DNA from 3 places in the Nesterenkonia halobia genome. Region 2 is predicted to be linked to each of the others. Evidence: riboswitches for the same ligand, from Rfam matches in the RefSeq annotation. Region 2 holds a riboswitch; each other region holds the start of a gene.
The links. Region 2 has a riboswitch for S-adenosylmethionine ahead of ABD652_RS00885 (O-acetylhomoserine aminocarboxypropyltransferase/cysteine synthase family protein). Riboswitches for the same ligand answer to the same signal wherever they lie in the genome.
Positions count from the first base shown of each region.

Region 1: it holds a riboswitch for S-adenosylmethionine, as region 2 does, so the genes downstream of both, ABD652_RS12325 (methionine ABC transporter ATP-binding protein) here and ABD652_RS00885 (O-acetylhomoserine aminocarboxypropyltransferase/cysteine synthase family protein) in region 2, are expected to answer to the same signal.
Region 3: it holds a riboswitch for S-adenosylmethionine, as region 2 does, so the genes downstream of both, ABD652_RS12380 (flavin reductase family protein) here and ABD652_RS00885 (O-acetylhomoserine aminocarboxypropyltransferase/cysteine synthase family protein) in region 2, are expected to answer to the same signal.

Region 1 covers NZ_BAAAYG010000012.1:23,267-27,069, reverse strand. Annotated here, with positions in the region: gene ABD652_RS12335 (aliphatic sulfonate ABC transporter substrate-binding protein) at 1-710, opposite strand, end outside; gene ABD652_RS12330 (ABC transporter ATP-binding protein) at 829-1,716, opposite strand; SAM riboswitch class I at 1,729-1,824, opposite strand; SAM riboswitch class I at 2,019-2,115, shown strand; gene ABD652_RS12325 (methionine ABC transporter ATP-binding protein) at 2,122-2,997, shown strand; gene ABD652_RS12320 (methionine ABC transporter permease) at 2,997-3,659, shown strand; gene ABD652_RS12315 (MetQ/NlpA family ABC transporter substrate-binding protein) at 3,773-3,803, shown strand, end outside.
Region 2 covers NZ_BAAAYG010000002.1:16,368-20,170, forward strand. Annotated here, with positions in the region: gene ABD652_RS00870 (TetR/AcrR family transcriptional regulator) at 1-88, opposite strand, end outside; gene ABD652_RS00875 (phenylacetate--CoA ligase family protein) at 106-1,497, opposite strand; gene ABD652_RS00880 (hotdog fold thioesterase) at 1,503-2,105, opposite strand; SAM riboswitch class IV at 2,344-2,460, shown strand; gene ABD652_RS00885 (O-acetylhomoserine aminocarboxypropyltransferase/cysteine synthase family protein) at 2,590-3,803, shown strand, end outside.
Region 3 covers NZ_BAAAYG010000012.1:35,556-39,358, forward strand. Annotated here, with positions in the region: gene ABD652_RS12370 (homocysteine S-methyltransferase family protein) at 1-4, opposite strand, end outside; gene ABD652_RS12375 (LLM class flavin-dependent oxidoreductase) at 16-1,443, opposite strand; SAM riboswitch class I at 1,537-1,623, opposite strand; SAM riboswitch class I at 1,788-1,874, shown strand; gene ABD652_RS12380 (flavin reductase family protein) at 1,885-2,469, shown strand; gene acs (acetate--CoA ligase) at 2,466-3,803, shown strand, end outside.

The sequences.
Region 1 (3,803 bases), on a different contig from region 2:
ATGAAGGGCTCGGTGGCGTTGATGACGCTGTAGGTGTTGAAGTCCACGTTCCGGTAGAAGAGCTCGGCGCCCTCCTGCTCCTGACCGGCCATGATCGGATCCAGACCCGCCCAGGCGTCGACGTCGCCGTTGGACAGCGCGGTGGCGCCGTCGGCGTGCTGGAGGTTCTGGACCTCGACGTCGTCGACGCTCATCCCGGCCTGCTGCAGCGCCTGGACCAGGAAGAAGTACGGGTCGGTGCCCAGCGTGGCGGCCACGCTGGCGCCCTCGAGGTCCTCCATCGACTCGATGTCCGAGTCCGGACCGGCGACCAGCGCCGACCACTCAGGCTGGTTCTCGATGAGGATCGTCTTCTGCGCGGCGCCGTTGGCGCGGGCGAGCAGCGCCGCCGAACCGGCGGTGGAGCCGACCTGGATCGCCTCGGCGCGCAGCTTCTCGTTGGCGTCGTTGGAGCCGTGGGACTGGACCCACTCGACCTCGGTGCCGGCGTCGGAGAGCTCCTCCTCCAGCCAGCCGTGCTCCTTGATGACCAGACTCAGCGGGTTGTAGGTCGCGAAGTCGAGGGTGAGCGTGCCCAGCTCGCCGTCCTCGGAGTCGGACGGCCCCTCGCCCTGCACGCAGCCGGCGGCCAGGACGGTCACCGCCGCGCCGGCGGCGACGACACGGGCGAGCCGGGTGGTGCGGAGGGCGGCGTGGTGCGAACGATTCATCGTGGGGAACGGCCTTTCGTGCAGTCGTGTCATCAAGGGGCAGGCGGTGCCGCGCGGGGGAGGGGGAGCGTCAGTGCTCGTGGCTGTCCACGACGTGGCCCGCGACGAGCTTCGCTCGTCACGGGTCCCTGACGTCGTGGGTCCAGACGCCGAGGCCGGCGAGCAGCTCGCCGCGCAGCGTGGCCAGCTCGGCCGAGGCGCGGTCGCGCGGGCGCTCGCCCGGGACCTCGAGCAGCCGGGAGACTGTCGCGCCCTCGGGGGCGCCGTCGGAGTCCTCGGCCGGGTCGGCGCCGAGCAGCAGGATCCGGTCGGCCAGCTGCAGGGCCTCGTCGACGTCGTGGGTCACCAGCAGCACGGTGGTGCCGGTCTGCGCGTGGACGTCGAGCAGCAGGTCCTGCATCTTCAGCCGGGTCAGCGCGTCGAGCGCGCCGAAGGGCTCGTCGAGCAGCAGCACCCCGGGCCGACGCGCCAGCGCCCGGGCCAGCGAGGCGCGCTGGGCCATGCCGCCGGAGATCTCGCGCGGACGCAGCTCCGCCCGCTCGGCCAGCCCGACCAGCCGCAGCAGCTCGTCGACGCGCTCGCGGCCCTCGGCCCGGGACACGCCGCGCGGCAGTCCCAGGGCGACGTTGCGGCGGATCGAGCGCCAGGGCAGCAGCCGCGGCTCCTGGAACCCGACGGCGGTGCGCTCGTCGAAGGGCTTCACCGGGTCGCCGTCGATCAGCACCTGGCCGTCGTGGCCGGCGTCGAGACCGCCGACGGCGCGCAGCAGCGTGGACTTGCCGCAGCCGGAGGCGCCGAGGACCGCGACGACCTCGCCGGGACGCAGGGCGACGTCCACGTCGCGCAGCACAGTGCGCTCGCCGAAGCGCCGGCCGACGGCCTGCAGATCCACCGGCAGCGAGCGGCGGGCGGACTCGGCCGTCGTGCCCGGACGGGCGGCGGGCGACTCGGCCTCGGCGGGACGCTCGGCGCGGGGCGTCGCGAGGGCAGGTGCGGACGTCGTCATGGAGGATTCACGCTCCCATCGGTCCTGGCGGTAGCACCCGGCGTGACAGAAGCACCCGGGTTGCTGCGGCGTCGTCGAGCCAGATCTCTCGGCCGCTCGGGATGGATACGCGATTCACCGTACGAGGCCCGACGCGCCGGGACCAAAGCGCGCCCACGATGTGAGACATCCGGCGACATCTTCTGCCGCCGCAGACGCTCCCGGTCGCCCCCGCCGGGGGAGGCTCATCTGACGAACTGTGACATGAACACTCTGCACAGATTTGACGAGTGTTCATCACCGGCCCGTACAGTTGAGCCCAGCCACCATCCAGAGCGACTGAGAGATCTGGCTCGACGACGTCGCAGCAACCCGGGAAGGCCACGCCGCGCCGGGTGCTACCGCCAGGACCGATGGAGAATGCCCATGATTTCACTGCGCCATGTGTCCACGACCTTCCCCGCCGCACGGGGTGAGGATCCGATCCGCGCCGTCGACGCCGTCAGCCTGGAGATCCCGCAGGGGAGCATCCAAGGCATCATCGGCTTCTCCGGCGCGGGGAAGTCGACGCTGCTGCGGAACATCAACCTGCTCGAGCGCCCCACCGCCGGCGCGGTGCACGTCGCCGGCACGGAGCTCACCGCCCTCGACGGCGAAGCGCTGCGCCGTGCGCGCCACCACATCGGGATGATCTTCCAGGGCTTCAACCTGGTGAACAATCTGACTGTCGCGCAGAACGTGGAGCTGTCGCTGAAGTTCGCCGAAGTCTCCGAGAAGGCCGAGCGCCGCCGGCGCGTGGCCGAGGCGCTGGCCATCGTCGACCTCGCCGACCGTGCTGAGACCTACCCGGCCCAGCTCTCCGGCGGACAGAAGCAGCGCGTGGCGATCGCCCGGGCGCTGGCCACGCGGCCGCAGGTGCTGCTCTGCGACGAGCCGACCTCGGCCCTGGACCCGGCGACGACGGCGACGGTGCTGCAGTACCTCGCCGACGTGAACCGGGACCTGGGGATCACCGTGGTCATCGTGACCCACGAGATGGAGGTCATCAAGGCCCTGGCCGATCATGTGGCCGTCATGGAGGACGGCCGCGTCGTCGAGCGGTTCCCGGCCGCCGAGCTGGACCGTGAGGACTTCGCCCCGCGCACCGCCATCGGCGAGTATCTCGCCGGCGGCGGCATCCGCGTCGACCGCGGCGGGCGCGCGGCGGCCGACGTCGCCGCGCCGGAGCAGACGGATCGCGCGGAGCAGACGGAACAGGCCGCCGCGCACGACTCGCACCAGCTGTCGGAGGTGGTCGGCTGATGCAGCGCATCCTCGAACTGCAGCCCGAGCTGGTCCAGGCCCTGCTGGAGACCTTCGTGATGATCGGGGTCGCCATCCCGCTGGCGGTGCTGCTCGGCACGCCGCTGGGCGTGTGGCTATTCGTCCACGCCCCGGGCGGGATCGCGCCGTCGCCGCGCAGCCATGCCGTGGTCAGCGGGCTGGTCAACGCCGTGCGCTCCTTCCCGTTCCTGATCCTGCTCATCGCGATCATCCCGTTCACCCGGCTGATCGTCGGCACCACGGTCGGCACCGCCGCGGCCATCGTGCCGCTGACGGTCAACGCGATCCCGTACTTCGCCCGGCTGGTCGAGCAGAACATCAGTCAGCTCGGCACCGGCGCCGTGGAGGCCTCCCGGGCGATGGGGGCGACGCGCCGGCAGATCATCCGCAACGTGCTGCTGGTCGACGCCCGGCCCGGCCTCATCGGCTCGATCACCATCACCACGGTCAGCTTCATCTCCTACTCGGCGATGGTCGGGCTGGTCGGCGGCGGCGGGATCGGCGACTTCGCCATCCGCTACGGCTACTACCGGTATGAGACCGCAGTGATGCTGGTGGCCATCGTGCTGATGCTCGCCCTGGTCAGCCTCGTCCAATGGGGCGGCGGCCGACTCTCCCGGCTGGCCGACAAGCGGGTCTGACCGCTCGGCTCCCCGCCCGCCGGAGCCCGCCTCCGGCCCCCTCCCTCCGCCGTCCGGCGTGATCGGCCCGACGCGTCGACGGCTCACCGCACCTCTGACACGAAAGCATCCCCATGTCTCACCTGCTGAACCTCTCCGGCCCCT
Region 2 (3,803 bases):
CGTAGCCGGGGCGGCCGCGGCGTCCGACGCGGGCGGCCTCGGTGCTACGGTCGGAGTCCTCGGCGGCGGTGGTCGCGATCTCGGGCATGACTCCCAGCCTAGCCGTCAGCCCGAGCGCGGGCGCTGGTCGTGGATCCGGCGCAGCTTGCCCGAGGAGCGGGCCAGCGTGCCCGGCTCCTCCACGCAGACCTCGCAGCTGGAGCCGACGGAGACCTTGATGCGGCGGGCCAGCTCGACGCCGGCCGCCGCGGCCGCCTCGGCGGCGGTCTCGGGGCGTCGTTCGATGCGCACCGTCATCCGGTCCATCGTCTCCGGCCGGCTGAGCCGCAGCTGGAAGTGCGGGGAGAGCGCCTCGAGCTCCAGGGCGATCTCCTCGATCTGCGAGGGGAAGAGGTTCACGCCGCGCAGGATGATCATGTCGTCGGAGCGGCCGGTGATGCGCCCCATGCGCCGGTGGCCGGGCCGGTCCGTGCCGGGCTGCAAGCGGGTCAGGTCGTGGGTGCGGTAGCGGATGATCGGCAGCGCCTGCTTGGTCAGCGTGGTGAAGACGAGCTCGCCGTCCTCGCCGGTGGACAGCGGGTGCTCGTCGAGCGGGTCGATGATCTCCGGCAGGAAGTGGTCCTCCCAGATCGTCGAGCCGTCCTGCCGGGCGGCCGACTCGCCGGCGACGCCGGGCCCCATCACTTCGGAGAGTCCGTAGATGTCGCAGGCGCGCAGCGCGAAGGTCCGCTCGATCTCCTCTCGCATCTGCTCTGTCCACGGCTCGGCGCCGAGCACGGCGACCTCCAAGGAGGTCTCGGCCGGATCGATGCCGGCGTCGCGGAAGGCGTCGGCCAGGGTGAGCAGGTAGGTCGGCGTGCAGAGGATGACCCGCGGGCGGAAGTCGCGGATGAGCTGGACCTGCTTCTCGGACTGGCCGCCGGACATCGGCACCACGGTGGTCTGCAGCTTCTCGGCGCCGTAGTGGGCGCCGAGGCCGCCGGTGAACAGCCCGTAGCCGTAGGCGTTGTGCACCAGGTCGCCGGGGCGGACGCCGGAGTGCCGCAGGCAGCGGGCGAGCAGCGTGGCCCAGGTGTCGAGGTCCTCGTCGGTATAGCCGACGACGGTCGGCAGGCCGGTGGTGCCGGAGGAGGCGTGGAGGCGGCGGATCTGCTCCCGCGGGACGGCGAAGGCCTCGAACGGGTAGGCCGCGCGCAGGAACTCCTTGTCGGTGAAGGGGAACTTCGCCAGATCCTCCAGCGACTGCAGGTCGTCCGGGCCGACGCCGTGGGCGTCGTAGAGCGCGCGGTAGGCGGGGACGTTCTCGTAGGCGTGCCGGACGGTCTGCTGCAGCCGGGTCAGCTGCAGCTCCTCGATCTCGGCGCGGCTGTACAGCTCCTCCGGGTCGGGGGAGGCCGGGTCGCGGCGCGTCGACTCGGGGTCGACCTCCGCCGGGCGGGAGGGGGTCTCGGGGGCGGTCGCGGGGGAGGAGTCGGCGGCACGGGAGGGGGAGGCCATGGGGATCACTTCTCTCCGGGGGTCTGGGCGGTGCGGTCGGCGCCGGCAGGGCCGGCAGGGCCGGCAGGGTCGGCAGGGTCGGCGGGTGCGGCGGAGGGCGCCGGCACAGTGCGCGAGCGGCCGCGGAAGACGGCGACGGGCTCGTCGTCGCAGGTGACCGTCACGTCGAAGACGCCGCTGCGTCCGGTGCGTGCGACCTCCACGGCCTCGGCGACCAGCTCGTCGCCGGGGCGCGTCGCACGCAGGAAGGTGATGTCGGCGCCGGAGGCGACGGTGACGGTGCCGTCGTCCTGATCCGGGTGGTTGCATGCCATCGCGAAGCATGTGTCGGCCAGGGCGAAGATCATCCCGCCGTGGGCGATCGCGAAGCCGTTGGTCATCTCCGGCCGCAGCGTCATGGCCAGGCGGGCGCGGCCGGGCTCGGCGAGGAGCACCTCGGCGCCCAGCCATCCCGCGCATCGATCCGTCTCCAGCATGCGGTGGCGCGGCCCGTCGTCGGGCATCGGCACGCCTCGCGGGGAGGCGCTCGGCGCGGAGGGTCCTGCGGCGTCCGGCGGCTCGACCGTGGCCGTCGGCGACGGCCGCTCGGGGTGGGCGGGCTCGGGCATCACAGGCTCCTCACGATTTATAGACCGATTGGTCGGTAAATAAACTCAAGCACTGGAGGGTGTGTGATGTCAAGCACATCCGTGGAGGCGGGCGGGGCGGGTCGTCGGGCGCCGGGGGCGGAGATCACCGGCGTCGAGTGCACGGCCCGCCGGCGGGAGGGTCCACATCCTGAGATTCTGCGCCGGTCTCCCGGCGGGGACTTGCCCTTTCGGCCTCGCGCGGGCAGACTGATGACCAGGTCAAGAGTGCCAGCGTGAAACCCCGGTTTGCTGGCCGGCAACCCTCCAGTTCGCGGTGGGGTGCCCCGGGTGACGACCAGGCTTCGTCGGGATTCCGGCGGGGCAAGCGCGGGCCATCACACGACACAGTGCGGCCCACCTCATGTCCTTCGACAGGGCCGCATGGCAGGTTCTCTCGCCCGCAGCGCGGGCGGCGCCTCCGTTCCGGTCCCTGTCGCCACGACCGCATTGAACGGAGAGCTCGATGAGCAGCACTGAGAACACCGCTCCCACCTGGAGCTTCGAGACCCAGCAGATCCACTCCGGCGTCGAGCCGGACCCCGTCACCGGCGCGCGGGCGCTGCCGATCCAGCAGACCACCTCCTTCGTCTTCCCGAGCGCCGAGACCGCCGGGAAGCGCTTCGGCCTGGAGGAGCTCGGCCCGATCTACTCCCGGCTGACCAACCCCACCGTCGAGGCGGTGGAGAACAAGATCGCCGCGCTCGAGGGCGGCGTCGGCGCGCTCGCGGTCGGCTCCGGCCAGGCCGCGGCGTCGATCGCGCTGCTGAACGTCGTCGAGACCGGCGGCCACGTCGTCGCCTCGCCGTCGCTGTACGGCGGGACGCAGAACCTCTTCAAGCACACCCTGCCCAAGTTCGGCATCGAGGTCACCTTCGTCGAGGACCCCGACGACGTCGAGTCCTGGCGGGCGGCCACGCGGGAGAACACCGGCGCCTTCTTCGGCGAGGTCGTCGCGAACCCGCGCGGCGACGTGCTCGACCTGGAGGCCGTCGCGGCGATCGCCCACGAGCACGGGGCCCCGCTGATCGTGGACAACACGCTGACCAGCCCGTACCTGATCCGGCCGATCGAGCACGGCGCCGACGTCGTCGTCCACTCGGCGACCAAGTTCCTGGGCGGCCACGGCACGGCGATCGCCGGCGTGATCATCGACTCCGGGAACTTCGACTACACGAAGAACCCGCAGCGCTTCCCGGGCTTCAACGAGCCGGACGAGAGCTACCACGGCATCGTCTTCGGCCGGGACCTGGGCGTCGACGGGATCTTCGGGGTCAACCTGTCCTACATCCTCAAGGCGCGCGTGCAGCTGCTGCGCGACCTGGGCCCGTCGCTCTCGCCGCACAACGCCTTCGAGATCAACCTCGGTCTGGAGACGCTGAGCCTGCGCATCGAGCGCCACGTCTCCAACGCCGAGGCGGTGGCGGAGTACCTGGAGAACCATCCGGCGGTGACGCGCGTGAGCTACCCGGGCCTGGAGTCCAGCCCCTGGCACGAGCGGGCGCGGAAGTACCTGCCCAAGGGCGTCGGCTCGGTGCTGGCCTTCGAGGTCGAGGGCGGCGCGGAGGTCGGTCAGGCGGTCGTCGACGGACTGCAGCTGCACTCGCTGGTCGCCAACGTCGGCGACGTCCGTTCGCTGGCGATCCACCCGGGCTCGACCACGCACCGTCAGCTGACCGA
Region 3 (3,803 bases), on a different contig from region 2:
TCATGTCCGGCCCTCTCAGCTGGTCTGCGTCTGCCGGCGCAGCTGGAACTGGGCGCCGTGGTGGTCGTCGGGCAGGTGGTCGCCGTCGCCGAAGAGCTTATGGCGCATGGTGCCGGAGGTGTACTCGGTCTTGTAGCGGCCGAGCTTCTGCAGCTCGGGGACCACGTGCTCGACGATGTCCTCGAAGGTCCCCGGCGTGATGTGGTACGCCAGGTTGAACCCGTCGACGTCGGTCTCCTCCTGCCACTCGACGAGCTGCCGGGCCGCGGACTCGCCGCCGCCGACGATCACCGGGCCGAAGCCGCCGACGCCGACCCATTCGGCCAGCTGCCGCACAGTCCACGGCTCGCCCTCGCGGCCGGAGGCCTTCTGGAAGGTCTCGACGGTGGACTGGATGGCGTTGGACTCGACGTCGCCGATCGGCTGGTCGAGGTCGAACTGGCTGAGGTCCAGCCCCATCCAGCCCGACATCAGCACCAGCCCGCCGATCGGGTCGATGTACTGGACCAGGTCGTCGTACTTCGCCTGTGCGGCGGCGTCGTCGGCGCCGGTGACCACCGTCTGCATGGCGAAGATGCGCACCGAGTAGGGGTCGCGGCCGGCGTCGACGGCGGCCTGGCGGATCCGCTGCACCGACTGCTTGGCCAGCTCCTTCGTCGGCGGATTGATGAACACCGCCTCGGCGTGCTTGCCGGCGAAGGCCCGCCCGCGGGTGGAGGCGCCGGCCTGGTAGATCACCGGCGTGCGCTGCGGCGACGGCTCGACCACCGAGATGCCCGGGGTCTTGAAGTGCTCGCCCTGGTGCTCGATGCGGTGGACCTTGGAGGTGTCGGTGAAGACGCCGGAGGCCTTGTCGGCGACGACGGCGTCGTCCTCCCAGGAGCCTTCGAGCAGCTTGTAGACCACGTCCATGTACTCGTCGGCGTGGTCGTAGCGGGCGTCGTGCTCCAGCTGGTCCTCCTGGCCCATGTTCTGCGCGGCCGAGGGAAGGTAGCCGGTGACGACGTTCCAGCCCACGCGGCCGCCGGTGAGGTGGTCCAGGCTGCCCAGACGGCGGGCGAAGGGGTACGGGTGCTCGTAGGCGGTGCCGGCGGTCAGCCCGAAGCCGAGGTGCTCGGTCACCGCGGCCATCGCCGAGACCAGCAGGAACGGGTCGTTGACCGGCACCTGCGCGCCGGAGGACAGCGCGGCGTCGGGGTTCGAGGCGTAGACGTCGTAGGGGCCGAGGACGTCGGCGATGAACAGGCCGTCGAACAGCCCCTTCTCCAGGGTCTTCGCAACGTCGGTCCAGTACTTCAGCGTATTGTACTCCCGGGCCCGGTCCTCCGGGTGGCGCCACAGTCCCGGGGACTGGTGGACCACGCAGTTCATGTCGAAGGCGTTGAACAGGATCTCGCGCTGTCCGGCGGGGGTGGTCGGCGGCTGGGACGGGGTATGCGTCATGCGGTGCTCCTCGTGTGGCTCGCCGATGCAGGCGCCCCTCGCGCGGCGAACCGGCGGAGCGAGCCGCCGATCGGGGGTGCGCGAGGGAGGAGACCTCCATCGGTCCTGGCTTTAGCACCCGGCGGATCCGGGTTGCTGCGGCGTCGACGAGCCAGGTCTCTCGGCCGCTCTGGATGGTACGGACCGCACTGTACACGTCCTTCCGACGTTCCTCGGAGTCGCGGTCCACATTCCGGACACCTTCGGCGACGCCCGCCGGGGCGCATGACGCCGGATGACATCACGTCTCACATGATGAGCCCCACGTTGGACCCGGGCATCGGCACCCCGTACCGTGAACCGTGTATCCATCCCGAGCGGCTGAGAGATCTGGCTCGTCGACGCCGCAGCAACCCGTTTGAGTCGGGTGCTACCGCCAGGACCGATGGGAGTGAATCGCCGATGCCAGCATCCGCACCCGCCCTCGCCGCCGAGGCCCCCGCCACGTCCGTCGACGTCGGGACGCCGACGCCTCTGGATCCGCTGCGGCTGCGCCGCGCCTTCGCCGAGTTCCCGCAGGGCGTGGTCACCGTCGCCGCCGAGGTCGACGGGACCCCGGAGGCGCTGATCGCCTCCACCTTCACCGTCGGAGTCTCGCTGGATCCGCCGCTGGTCACCTTCGCCGTGCAGCACACCTCCTCGACGTGGCCGCGGCTGCGCGACGGCGCCGGCCGGCTGGGCATCTCGGTGCTCGGCCGCGGCCAGCACGGGCTGTGCCGGCAGATCGCCTCGAAGGACCGCGCCTCCCGCTTCGACGGCGTCGCCCGAAGCACCGGCGACGACGGCGCGATCACCCTGGACGGCTCGCCGCTGACGCTGACCACCCGCATCCACGACCAGGTCACCGCCGGCGACCACGACATCGTCGTCCTGGAGGTCCTCGACGTCTCGGTGGACGAGCAGGAGGCGGTCCGGCCGCTGGTCTTCCACCGCAGCGAGTTCGCCCAGGTGCACGCCCCGGAGCCGGTGCCGGACGGTGACCGGTGACCCGGGCCGCCGAGACGTTCGCCGAGACGTTCGCCGAGACCGCCGTCGCGCCCGCCGAGCCGCTGGCCGCCGACGTCCACGCCTGGGCCGACCCGCAGACCGAGGACGAGCGCCTGGAGTTCTGGGCGACGGCGGCCGCCCTGCTGGACTGGCAGACGCCCTGGGAGACCACCCACTCGTGGACCCCGCCGGACCCGCAGGCGCAGCGCGGCCCGGACATCCGCTGGTACTCCGGCGGCACGCTCAACGCCGCGGTGAACTGCGTCGACCGCCATGTGGCCGCCGGCCGCGGCGACGTCGTCGCCCTGCACTTCGAGGGCGAGCCCGGCGACCGGCGCGACGTCACCTACGCGGAGCTGCAGGACCAGGTGAACCGCGCGGCGAACGCGCTGACCGCCCTGGGCGTCGGCGCCGGCGACCGGGTGGTGATCTACCTGCCGGTGCTGGTCGAGACCGTGGTCATCACCCTGGCCTGCGCGCGGATCGGGGCGGTGCACTCGCTGGTCTTCGGCGGCTTCTCCGCCGAGGCGCTGCGCTTCCGCGTCGAGGACACCGCCGCGAAGCTGCTGGTCACCACCGACGGGCAGTTCCGCCGCGGACAGGCGGTGCCGGTGAAGGAGAACGCCGACGCCGCCGTCGCCGGGGAGAACGCGATCGAGCACGTGCTGGTCGTCGAGCGCACCGGCTCGGAGGTGGCCTGGACCGCCGGCCGCGACGTGGCCTGGGGCGACGTTGTCGACGCCGCCTCGCCGGTGCACGAGCCGGAGTTCTTCGACGCCGAGCACGAGCTGTTCATCATGTACACCTCCGGCACCACCGGGAAGCCCAAGGGCCTGGTGCACACCACCGGCGGCTATCTGACCGGGGCGCTGTTCACCCATCTGCGGCTCTTCGCCCACCCGGATCCCGCGCGGCGGGGCGAGGACGTCCACTGGTGCACGGCGGATCTGGCCTGGGTCACCGCCCACACCTATGAGATCTACGGGCCGCTGGCCGCCGGGGCGACCCAGGTGATCTACGAGGGCACGCCGACCACCCCGCATCCGGGCCGGCACTTCGAGATCATCCAGCGCCTCGGAGTGACCAGCTACTACACCGCCCCGACGCTGGTGCGCTCGCTGATGGGCGCCTTCCCCGACGGCGTCCCGGCCGAATACGACCTCTCCAGCATCCGGCTGGCCGGCACCGTCGGCGAGGCGGTCAACCCCGAGGCCTGGCGGTGGATCCGGCGGGAGATCGGCCGGGACACCGTCGACGACGCCGGACGGCCCGCGCTCCCCCTGGTCGACACCTGGTGGCAGTCCGAGTCCGGCTCCACAGTGCTCTCCCCGCGC